Regions from separate parts of the Thalassotalea sp. HSM 43 genome, predicted to be linked through region 2. Evidence: predicted binding sites of a transcription regulator. Region 2 holds the regulator's gene; each other region holds the start of a gene.
The links. The regulator LexA, encoded in region 2, represses DNA repair genes until DNA is damaged. The targets are predictions, from matches to a motif close to TACTGTATNNNNATACAGTA.
Positions count from the first base shown of each region.

Region 1: the regulator LexA is predicted to act here: its motif matches at 2,154-2,173, upstream of mutS (DNA mismatch repair protein MutS).
Region 3: the regulator LexA is predicted to act here: its motif matches at 1,838-1,857, upstream of E2K93_RS01095 (DNA recombination protein RmuC).

Region 1 is NZ_CP038493.1:2,810,961-2,815,257, reverse strand. It holds gene E2K93_RS12185 (alpha/beta hydrolase family protein) at 1-854, shown strand, start outside; gene recA (recombinase RecA) at 933-1,958, opposite strand; gene mutS (DNA mismatch repair protein MutS) at 2,352-4,297, shown strand, end outside.
Region 2 is NZ_CP038493.1:1,563,533-1,567,829, forward strand. It holds gene E2K93_RS06665 (hypothetical protein) at 1-515, shown strand, start outside; gene E2K93_RS06670 (fasciclin domain-containing protein) at 686-1,249, shown strand; gene lexA (transcriptional repressor LexA) at 1,466-2,080, shown strand; gene coxB (cytochrome c oxidase subunit II) at 2,556-4,109, shown strand; gene ctaD (cytochrome c oxidase subunit I) at 4,122-4,297, shown strand, end outside.
Region 3 is NZ_CP038493.1:240,718-245,014, reverse strand. It holds gene E2K93_RS01100 (prolyl oligopeptidase family serine peptidase) at 1-1,743, shown strand, start outside; gene E2K93_RS01095 (DNA recombination protein RmuC) at 1,892-3,208, shown strand; gene E2K93_RS01090 (sodium-dependent transporter) at 3,266-4,297, opposite strand, start outside.

The DNA of each region.
Region 1 (4,297 bases), 1.2 Mb from region 2:
TCTATTTATACGATACGGTTGAAAACAAAGCGAAGTTCTTGTTCAAGAGCTATGAGTGGTTGGAGACAAAAGAACTATCGGCAATGGAACCGTTTAGGTTTAAAGCAAGAGATGGTGTTGAATTACTAGGCTATATTAGCTTGCCGAATAATATTGACGGTAAAAACTTACCATTGGTGGTTATGCCACACGGTGGCCCAAGAGCACGAGACTATTGGGGTTATGATTCTCACGTACAAACCCTAACCTCTAACGGTTTTGCCGTATTACAAGTTAACTTTAGAGGGTCAGACGGTTTCGGCGAAAACTTCATGCACATGGGTGATAAAAAATGGGGTACCGAAATTCAATATGACATCATCGATGCGACAAAGTGGGCTGTAAATAGCGGTATCGCAGATGCCAACAAACTGTGTATCTACGGTTGGAGTTTTGGCGCTTACTCGGCGCTACAAAGCTCTATAGTGGAACCGGACTTGTATAAGTGTTCTATTGCAGCAGCTGGTATCTTTGAACTAGAAGCGGCTTATGATCGAGGTGACATTCCTGACTCAGCCTATGGTGCAGATTATCTAAATGAAGCGATCAGTGATGATGAGAAAACATTACGTAGCCAATCGCCATATTACAATTTAGACAAACTGAAAACACCAGTGCTATTAATTCATGGTTCTGAAGATGATCGCACACCAATCGAGCATGCTGAAGATTTAGCCAGTCGATTAGAAGATATGGATCGTAAAGTGGAAACCTTGTTTGTGGATGATGAATACCATGGTTTTAGAATCGAATCTAACCGTGTTAAAGCAAACAAAAAAGTCATCGACTTTCTTAATCAACACATTGGTGGTTAATGGTTACACCACTAAATAAGACATAAAAAAACCGCTCTTAAGAGCGGTTTTTTTTATCTGTAAGATTAAGCGTTAATGTTATTCAACTTCAACCGCTTCTTCTTCACTGTCCTTAACTGTCGTTAACAACATAGCGCGTAACTTAGCATCAAGATCTTTTGCCATTGCGGTGTTTTCTTTCAAGAATTTACATGCATTAGCTTTACCTTGACCAATACGTTCACCGTTACAGCTATACCAAGCACCGGCTTTTTCAACCAGCTTATGTTGTACACCTAGGTCAATCAACTCACCAATGTTGTTGATACCTTCACCGTACATGATTTGGAACTCAGCTTGTTTGAATGGTGGTGCAATTTTGTTTTTAACAACCTTAACACGCGTTTCGTTACCGGTAATTTGGTCACCCTCTTTTACCGCACCGATACGACGAATATCTAAACGTACTGACGCGTAGAATTTTAGTGCGTTACCACCGGTCGTCGTTTCTGGGTTACCGAACATTACACCAATCTTCATACGGATTTGGTTAATGAAAATCATCATGGTGTTTGATTGTTTCAAGTTACCGGTAAGTTTACGCATAGCTTGTGACAGCATACGAGCTTGTAAACCCATGTGACTATCACCCATATCACCTTCGATTTCAGCTTTTGGCGTTAACGCCGCTACCGAGTCAACCACGATAAGGTCAACCGCGCCTGAACGAGTCAGCATGTCACAAATCTCTAGCGCTTGTTCACCCGTATCTGGTTGTGAAACAAGTAAGTCATCGATATTAACGCCAAGCTTTTCAGCGTAAATAGGGTCTAGTGCGTGCTCAGCATCAACAAACGCACAGACTTTGCCGTTGCGTTGTGCTTCAGCAATAACTTCTAGCGTTAATGTGGTTTTACCACTTGATTCTGGACCGTAGATTTCAATGATACGACCCATAGGTAAACCGCCAGCACCTAATGCAACGTCTAACGATAATGAACCAGTCGATACTGTTTCAACGTCCATGCTGCGGTTCTCACCTAATTTCATGATTGAACCTTTACCGAATTGACGTTCGATTTGGCCTAATGCTGCGGCTAACGCCTTTTCTTTATTCGCATCCATTGTTGTCTCCAGTAATTTTTATAATTTATCCAGTAGTTGAGAAATAGTATACTGTATAATCGTACAGTATCAACACCTTTTTCTTTAAATCGTTCAAAATACAACCTAAGACGTTGATATATAACAATATAAAATACGCATCAAGTTTATCAAAAAGTGCTAAAAGACGATTTAATACAGTGTTTACAACAGTGGAATTCAGTATTTATACAGTAGTTTTACTTGGCAAAGTTTACGCGTTGTAGAGCAAAACAACTTTGCGCTTTACTGCAGATTATTTTAACATCTTTAGATTACCAATTTCACTAGATATTTCTCGGCCCCGTAGCGCGATTCCTAAGCCTTTGCCGGCATTAACAATTTAGGGCCAAGCCAATAAAAATAAGTTAATAAATGACAGACGATCTCTTAAAAAATACCAATCCGACGCCGATGATGCGGCAGTATTTGACCATAAAATCTGAATTTAAACACATTCTGCTATTTTATCGTATGGGTGACTTCTACGAGTTATTTTATGATGACGCTAAAAGAGCCGCAGACTTACTTGATATCTCACTGACCGCACGTGGTAAATCCGGCGGCAATGCCATCCCCATGGCCGGTGTCCCTTATCATGCGGTAGAAGGTTATTTAGCGAAATTAGTGCAATTGGGCGAGTCCGTTGCTATCTGTGAGCAAATAGGCGATCCAGCAACTAGCAAAGGTCCGGTCGAACGCAAAGTGGTGCGCATCATCACCCCAGGCACTATCTCAGATGAGGCCTTGCTTGAAGACAAGCATGATAATCTATTGGTCTCGGTATTTGAGCACCAAGATAGCTATGGTGTTGCTTATTTAGATATGAGCTCAGGTCGCTTTGTTATCTGTGAACCCAATACAGAAGAACAATTACAGGCGGAATTGCAGCGATTGAATCCTGCCGAGTTGCTGTATCCAGAATCATTTAGTCAACAAGCACTTATTGAACAAATCAAAGGCAGTCGACGTCGACCAGAGTGGGAATACGATTTAGCAACGGCTAAAAAAGTGCTAAATGAGCAGTTTTCAACAACGGCATTATCAGGCTATGGCGTTGACGATTATCCGCTTGGCTTGTGCGCTGCAGGCTGTTTATTGCAGTACGTTAAAGATACTCAACGTTCGGCGCTGCCACATATTCGCAGTATCAAAGCTGAAGCCTATTCACAAGGCGTTATTCTTGACGCAGCAACTCGTAAAAACCTTGAATTAACCGTCAACCTATCGGGTACGGTCGATAACACTTTGGCATCGGTACTTGATAAAAGCGCCTCGGCTATGGGCTCTCGTTTACTAAAACGCTGGCTACATTTTCCGTTACGCGATATCGATACCTTAGCGCAACGTCAAGACGCCATTAGTAGCATCCTAGATATCGATGTCCAAGAAGACTTGTTTGATGTCATTAAAGGTATGGGCGATATTGAACGTATTGTCTCACGCATCGCCTTGCGCAGTGCACGCCCACGAGACTTTGCACGATTGCGTAATGCACTGACCTTATTACCCGAGCTCAATGAATTGAGCGGCCTATGTCAATCTACATTGATGCAGCAATTATCAGAGCAAGTCACACCGATAGACTATGTTCAGCAATTGTTGAGCGAAGCGATTATCGATAACCCACCGGTATTAATACGAGACGGCGGGGTGATTGCCGAAGGTTATCACAGCGAGTTAGACGAATTACGTGGTTTAAGCAAAGGCGCTAGCGAGTTCCTTGCGCAATTAGAAGCCAAAGAGCGAGAGCAAACCGGTATCTCTACCTTGAAGGTTGGCTACAATAAAGTTCATGGTTTTTATATTGAGATCAGCCGCAACCAGTCACAAGATGTGCCCGATCATTATATTCGCCGGCAAACCTTAAAGAATAACGAACGCTTTATTACCCAAGAGTTAAAATCACACGAAGAAAAGGTTTTAACCGCGCAAAGTCGTTATTTGGCCTTAGAAAAACGCCTCTATGATGAGTTATTTGATCTTATCGCTGATCATATCGAACAATTGCAAACATGTGCGCAATCGGTCGCTACACTCGATGTTCTCAATACCTTTGCTGAACGTTCGCAAACATTAAATTATCAAAAGCCAACATTGACCAATGAACCCGGCATACACATTAATGCTGGTCGTCATCCAGTGGTTGAGCAAGTCAGTAAAGACGCCTTTATCGCCAACCCGGTGGAATTAAATAATGAGCGTCGAATGTTGATCATTACCGGTCCAAATATGGGTGGTAAATCAACCTATATGCGACAAACCGCATTGATCACCCTACTCGCTCATGTTGGCTGCTTTGTCCCTGCCGACAGCGCGAC
Region 2 (4,297 bases):
CCTTGCTAACCAATCATTTGTTGACCCTAGCTGAAAACGAAGAGAAAACCATCTTCTTTTACCTCAGCGAAGAAGACGTTGATCATGATGGCGACGGCGATGTAGATGAAGATGGCGATGGACTGGTCGATGAAGTAGAAATAAAAATCAATTCATTAGCGGTTGAAACCACCCAAAGTAGCAGTATTTATAGTCACCAAATTGACATCATAAACCTTGTTGAAGATGATGATTTCAATAGCGTCAGTGTCTACTTTGTGCAAAGTGATGAGTTGATCGAAACTTCAACGAATTATCGCCATATCAGTTACGCAAACGCCAGTAATATCGAGCTGTTAAACAATACCTACACTGTATATGCCGTTGCCAAGCGCGACAGCAGCGACATACTGCTCGCCTCACAAGCAATTACCTTAGACGAGTCCAGCCAAGCCATGTTCTTGTTGCTGCAAAAAAATGAGCAATCGGCTAGCGGATACGACATGACCTTTGCAAACCAAAAAGACAGCAACTAACCACGCACATAGCTGTCATTCCCGATAGCAAGGTCACGGCAAATTGTCGTGGCCTATTCGCGGATTAACAGCCATAACTCAGTGGTGAGTTATCTATTGAGTGATCTTCTGGCAGCGAATTACCGTAACTACTCCATCACTATCAACGTCAAAATAAACAGAGGAACACTATGATGAATACGGTAATGAGTTCATTAACAAAAACCATTGCAACACTATCAGTTGCGACTTTTTTATGTGCATCGGCTTACGCAGAAAAACCTAAGTGGACAGAAAAATCCGATGTAAGTATCGTCGATTTCGCTGTTGGAGCGTCTGGCGAACCATTTGATTTTGACAGTAACGGCGAAGATTTTGACGTATTAGTCGCCGCGCTGATTGCTACCGGCACCGTAGCCGCGTTCGATGGCAGCGATTTAACCGTATTTGCGCCTAATGACAACGCTTTTTATATGCTAACCAACACCACCAATGATGCCGATGCGTTTAATGCCGCCGTGAGTTTACTTGGCGCCGATGGCGTTGCTGATGTATTGAAGTATCACGTTACTGAAGGCGTGCGCAATTCACGTTCTGTGACCCGTGCGAAAATGGTCGAGATGCTTGATGGCAACAGTATTTATTACGATGATGGCCTGATCATTGCCGAAAAATCAGAAGCGAAGATCATCAGCGAAGATAATCGCTTGTCAGACGGTATGGTGCATATCATTGATACGGTATTAAAGCCTTAACCACCCCTGTACCTGAACAACCTTACTACAAGCTAAAACGCCCTCAATGAGGGCGTTTTTTATGTGCCAACATATGTATGTCGCTGTCTTAATTCGATTTATACCTTCGATGATTAGCACAAGCATATTCAGGCATAAACAAATAATCGGTTGCGATTCTTGCCAAGCTGTATATACTGACAGTTACTGTACGGATAAACAGGCTGTAAAAATATCATGCGAGCATTGACTGCCAGACAACAACAAATCTTTGATTTGATCAAAGAAAAAATAAACGAAACCGGCATGCCACCGACACGAGCGGAAATTGCCAACTTTTTTGGTTTTAAATCGGCGAATGCTGCGGAAGAGCATTTAAAAGCGCTGGCCAAAAAGGGCTTTATTGAAATGCTGCCGGGTACCTCCCGTGGTATCAAACTAGCCGAAGAACATATTGAAGAAGAAGGCTTGCCATTAATTGGTCGAGTTGCGGCAGGTGAACCTATTCTTGCCCAAGAGCACGTTGAAGACAGATACAAGATCGACGGTAGTCTATTTCACCCTGCTGCTGATTACTTATTGCGCGTTAATGGCGAGAGCATGAAAGACATTGGCATATTTGATGGCGACCTCTTAGCAGTGCATCAAACGACCGATATTCACAACGGTCAGGTTGTTGTTGCTCGTGTCGAAGATGACGTGACGGTCAAACGCTATAAACGAGAAGGTAATGTCGTTTATTTACACGCTGAGAACGAAGCATTCTCACCGATTGTTGTCGATTTAGCCAATACACCTTTTAATATTGAGGGAATCGCCGTCGGTGTGGTTCGCAATGCAGACTGGATGTAGCCCAGCAAAACTGTACAAACTTTAAGCAGTCAAACATCTTCTAAAAGCGCCCAAATTAGGGCGTTTTTTGTATCTCAAAAAAACCTCCATCGCCTTACCTCGCCTATAACCCATTAAAACACAAGAGTATTTACTCTAGCCCCATTTATAATCTGGATTGTAAAAAAGATTTACAAATTTCTAACAAAGCGCTTTACCTTGTATAAAAATTAAGTAATTCTAGAACATGAAATAAACAAAAACAGGCCGATTGTTTGCCACCTGGTGACACCAGCCGATTACAACAATAAGAAAATGCGCTAAATCTACCACGTCAAAACTAAACGTAGATTTGCAGTACGTAAATGGCCGAGTTAATCATTTAACCGGTATAAAACAATAACAATAATTTACGGAAATTTGCGACATCGAATGAAGATGTATCTTGTCCCTTTTTCTGTATTTTCTTTGGCTTTGCAAGCAGAGGAGATGTCGAGTGAAAAGACGTAACCTGGGTTGGCTGTTGTTGGCAAGTACGTTTGCCAGTTCAGCTTGGGCAGAATCGCAATTAAATTTGACTAAAGGTGTGACGGATGTCAGCCAAAATGTCTATGATTTGCATATGTTGGTTCTATGGATCTGTACCGTCATTGGTATCGTAGTATTCGGTGCCATGTTCTGGTCCATGATCTTCCACCGTAAATCGAAAGGCGTAAAGCCAGCCGATTTTCATGAAAGCACTAAAGTAGAAATACTTTGGACCGCTATTCCTATTCTTATTCTGATTGGTATGGCATGGCCAGCAACCACGGCCTTGATCGATATGGAGGATAACTCCAATTCCGACCTAACCATTCAGGTCACCGGTTCCCAATGGAAGTGGCATTACAAATATTTTGATCAAGGCATCGAATATTACAGTGTGCTGTCTACCCCACGCGAACAGTTTGATAATCGCGAAGGTGAAGGTGAAGCAAAAGGTGAAAACTACTTACTTGAAGTAGATAAGCCTTTGGTCATACCGGTTAACCGTAAAGTACGCTTCCTAATTACCTCAGATGACGTAATTCACTCTTGGTGGGTTCCAGCGTTTGCCGTCAAGCAAGACGCAAACCCGGGCTTTATCAATGAAGCTTGGACCAATGTCAATGAACCTGGTATTTACCGTGGCCGTTGTGCCGAGCTATGTGGTAAAGACCACGGCTATATGCCAATTGTTGTCGATGTACGCAGTGAAGAAGACTATGAGCTTTGGATCAATGAACAAAAGATTGCCATGACTCAAGCCAAGCAAGCAGAAGCAGCTTCGCTTAATGCGGAAATGTCTATGGACGATTTGATGGCATTGGGTGAAACAACCTATACCGCGCATTGTGCCGCATGTCACCAACCTAATGGTCAAGGTCTACCGCCTGCATTCCCAGCTCTCGCGGGTTCAGGTATTGCTGTGGATGCTGAAAAAATGGCTGAACACATCAGTGTGGTATTCAATGGTCGTGCTGGCACCGGTATGCAAGGTTACGGCAAGCAACTTAGCTTGAAAGAGATTGCTGCTGTTGTTACCTATGAGCGTAATGCTTGGGGTAATAATATGGGTCAAACCATACAAGCCAAAGACGTTCAAGAAATTGGTCAAGGTGCGAGTGGCGCCAGTGCTCAACCGGTTGCTCCAGATGGCGCAAGCGACAGTGCAGCAGCCACACCTGAAGCAGAACCTGCACCAGCGGCTGCAGTGAACATGGACGATTTGGACATGGCCAAGCTTATGGAGCTCGGCGAGCAAGTTTACGTCGCTAAATGTGCCGCGTGTCACCAAGTAAATGGTGAAGGTATGCCGCCAGCATTCCCTGGTTTAAAAGGCAGCGCTATGGCCACCGGTGACATTGCCGCTCATATTGACATGGTTGCTAACGGCAAACCAGGTACCGCTATGCTAGGTTTTGCCGCTCAGCTAACGCCACAAGAGATGGCCGCAGTGGTTACTTACGAGCGCAACGCCTGGGGTAACGATACCGGCGATGCTGTGCAAGCCAAAGATGTAGTCAAATAAGGGGGAATGATTATGAGTACAGCTACAGAAACATTAGATCATCATGATGATCACCATGATCATAAAATGACCGGCCTGAAGCGCTGGTTATACACCACTAACCATAAGGATATTGGTACCCTTTATCTTTGGTTCAGTTTCATCATGCTACTTACCGGTGGTGCGATGGCTATGGTCATTCGCGCCGA
Region 3 (4,297 bases), 1.3 Mb from region 2:
AAAGGCTTGTATTTTCTATCGTCTCGCAATGGCTCATCACAATTGTGGTATTTGCCACTAACCGGTGGTGAAGCGCGTCAAATAACCAACTTTCCGCTGAACGTCGAAGGCTACAAGTTAAACCAAGATGAAAGCAAAGCAGCGTTTGCGTTTACCGTTATGCCAGGTTGTGAAAGTTTTGCTTGTACGCAAGAAGCGATTGCCAAAGAACAAAGTAAAAAACACAATACCCGTGCCTATGACAAGCTGATGGTGCGTCATTGGGATGTGTGGCTTGATAACTTTAACTCGCACATTTTTGTCGCCGATATCAACAAAAACAAAGTTGCCACAGAAGCCAAAGATGTTATGGCTGATTGGGATACGGACTTTGCCGGTATGTCACAAGTATCGTTCAGCGCTGATGGTGCTAAATTGGCGTTTTCAGCCAAAGCACCTGGTGTTGATCACGCATGGCACACCAACTGGGATATCTTTGAGGTTGATTTAGCAAGCTACAAAATCAGTAACCTGACCGAAGCCAATAAAGCCTGGGATGCTATGCCAGTGTATTCATCTGACGGTAAGTACTTGGCATGGAAAGCAATGCAAACACCAGTATATGAGTCAGACAAGTACACGCTAAACGTCAAAGACTTACGCAGCGGTGATGTTAAACAAGTTGCTTCCTTGTGGGATCGTTCAATCTCTAGCTTCCAGTTTGACCAAGACAATCGCTCGGTTATCGCCATTGCCCAAGATTTAGGCCAACAATCAATATTTTCAATCGACATTAACTTTGGTGAAGTTACGACGGTATTTAACGACGGTTATGCCGGTAATGTATCGATTGCAGGCGATCAGTTGTATTTCACTCGCCACAACATTGCCAACCCAACCGATGTCTACAGCATTGCCAAAGATGGTTATGGTTTAAAACAGCTAACCAATGTCAATAAAGACAAGTTAGCGAACATCAGCATGGGCGAATTTGAACAATTCAAATTCAAAGGCTGGAACAACGAAGACGTACATGGTTACTGGGTAAAACCGGCAAACTTCAAAGAGGGTGAGAAATACCCAATAGCGTTTCTAGTTCACGGTGGCCCACAAGGCAGCTTTGGTAACATGTTCCACTATCGTTGGAATGCACAACTTTGGGCAGCGCAAGGTTACGGCGTGGTCATGGTCGACTTTCATGGCTCGACAGGCTACGGTCAGGCATTTACCGATTCAATTTCAGGTGACTGGGGTGGCAAACCATTAGAAGACCTGCAAAAAGGCATGGATTACATCGTTGACAAACAAAGCTGGTTAAACCGCGATAAAGCCTGTGCATTAGGCGCATCATACGGTGGTTACATGATGAACTGGATCATGGGTAATTGGTCAGACGGTTTTAACTGTGTTATCAACCACGCCGGCTTGTTCGACATGAAAAGCTTTTACAATGTGACCGAAGAATTGTGGTTCCCAGAGCATGACTTCTCAGGCCCATATTGGCAGTTTAAAGAAAACTACGACAAGTTTGACCCGTCACGTTTTGTTGATAACTGGAAGATGCCAATGTTAGTGATCCAAGGTGAATTGGATTATCGTGTGCCGTACGGGCAGTCTTTAGGCGCGTTTACCACTCTACAACGCAAAGGTATTGAGTCACGTTTGGTGATGTTCCCAGATGAAGATCATCATATTCGCAAACCAGATAACTTAAAAGAATGGTACCGTGAAGTATTTGCATGGATGGAAAAGTACCTGAAATAAGGTTATTTCATTAGCAAAACATAAAATCCCGTCATAGCTCAGTTATGGCGGGATTTTTTATTGGCTTTTCATAAACTTGGATTCGTGCTTTAATAACTGTAAATATAAACAGTATCTGTATGCAGATACTCGATAAGAAGAAAACCTCATGACGACAGACATGTTTTTGATGCTCATCAGCGCAGCCAGTGTGCTGCTACTAATCATGCTAACGCTTGTGCTGATGCAATTGAAGCAACTAAAAAGCCAAGCAGGGCAAAGCGATAAAGACAACGCGATATTAGCGGAAAAGTTAGAGCAAATTAATAAAGCGACAGGTCAACAAAGTCAGTTACAAAGCGCCTTTGTCACGGCGACGCAACAGGCATTAACTCAGCTGCGTTTGACCTTAACCGAGCAATTAGCCGGTCATAAAGAGCAGTTTAATAAAAATCAAATAGATGCCATCAATCAATTGGTCGAGCACTTGCAAAAGAGTACCGCACAAAACCGTGAAGAGCTCAGTAAATCAATGCAAGCCAATGCTGAGGTGCTGGCTAAGCGCATGAATGAGTTAACCCAAAGTACCGACAAGCGCTTGCAAGACATCTCTGCGGGCGTTGAAAAGCGTTTATCGGAAGGCTTTGATAAAACCACCAAAACCTTTAATGACATTGTTAAGCGACTGGCGCTAATTGATGATGCTCAGCGCAAAATCACTGAGCTATCGACCAATGTGGTGAGTCTGCAGGAAGTACTTGCCGATAAGCGCTCTCGTGGTGCGTTTGGTGAGGTGCAATTGAATGCGTTGATACGTAACGTACTGCCAGAAAAACACTTTGCTATTCAGCATACCTTGTCGAACAGTAAAATCGCCGATTGTATATTATTTTTGCCGCAACCGACCGGCAACATCGTCATTGATTCGAAGTTTCCATTGGAAAGCTATCGTAAGATGACCGAAGTGGGGATCAGCGAGGTCGAACGAAAGGGCTACCAGAACCAATTTAAACAGGATATCAAAAAACACATTAATGACATCAGCGACAAGTACATCATTAACAATGAAACCGCCGATGGCGCCATTATGTTTTTACCTGCAGAAGCGATTTTTGCTGAAATCCACGCCCATTTCCCTGAATTGGTTGAGTTGGCCTATCGCTCTCGCGTATGGCTTACCTCACCAACGACGTTAATGGCGGTATTAACCACGGTTCGCAGTGTGTTAAAAGATGAAGCAACCCGTCAGCAAGTTCATATCATTCAAGAGCATTTGCACAAACTTGGCGGAGACTTTAGCCGTTTTCGTGACCGATTTGATAATCTCGCTCGCCATATTGACCAGGCAGCGACTGACGTTAAACAGATACACACGTCAGCCAATAAAATCAGCAGTCGTTTTACTAAAATTGAACAGGTCGATTTGGCTGATAATGACAGCGATAAAAAAAGCGCCAGTATGCTGGAGAACACACTGGCGCCTTAATACGGCTTTCTATCGTTATTAGGTATGGTGTTTACACTAATGGATTACATCAGGTGATTACATATTAGAAATCACATTGATAAACACTGTGGTCAGTAACAGAGGGCAAACAAAACGTAAGTAGTTTGCCCATAGTTTTAACCAAGGCTTTTGTGCCAGTAGGGCTTTGTCAGCCAGTTGATTACCGCGTTTGTATATCCAACCCACCACAATAAAGTAAAACAAGCCCATAATCGGTAGCTGGAATGAATTTACCCAGTTGATCACCGCGCCAAATAAGCTATCAAAGTTAAACACCAAGGTCATACTTGCTGCCAATACAACAAGCGAGACAATAAACGTTGACTTAAAGCGTGAATATTTTTTGTCTTCAACCAAATAGGCGACAGGCACTTCTGTTGATGAAATGGTTGAGGTTAGCGCCGCCATCGACATCAATGTAAAGAACACCAAGGACACATAAATACCTATGTCGCCCATCGAATCAAATAGGGCAGGTAAGGTTGAGAATATCAGTTGTGGGCCACCAATTAATTGACCGTCAATAAACACTTGCTGGCCCATATGTTGCGCTACAAACAAGGTTGGGATGATCAACAAACCCGCTAGAAAAGCGATTAAGGTATCTAGCGCACCAATAGAAATCACTAGCTTGCCAATATCGGCGTCTTTTTTCATATAAGAGCCGTATACCATCATGCCACCGACACCAATCGATAACGAGAAGAACGCTTGCCCCATGGCCGAGATGATTAATTTAGGATCGCTAATTTGTGAAAAGTCAGGGGTCAGGTACATGGCGACACCTTCGCTTGCCCCCGGTTGCTGTAGGATGTATATGATCAGGCCGATCAATAACACAAACAGTACCGGCATCAAACGTGATGACCAACGTTCAATACCGCTATGAACACCACGATTAATGATTAGCGCACTAAGCACAATAAAAATAGGCGTAAACGCTAAGTTACGAGCGACACTCGAATCGGCTAGCCACGTAGCGGCGCTATCAAAACCCAGTAATGCCATTAACGGCGACAGTGCGTGCGACAACATCCAACCGGCAACAATGGAGTAAAAGCTGAGCAT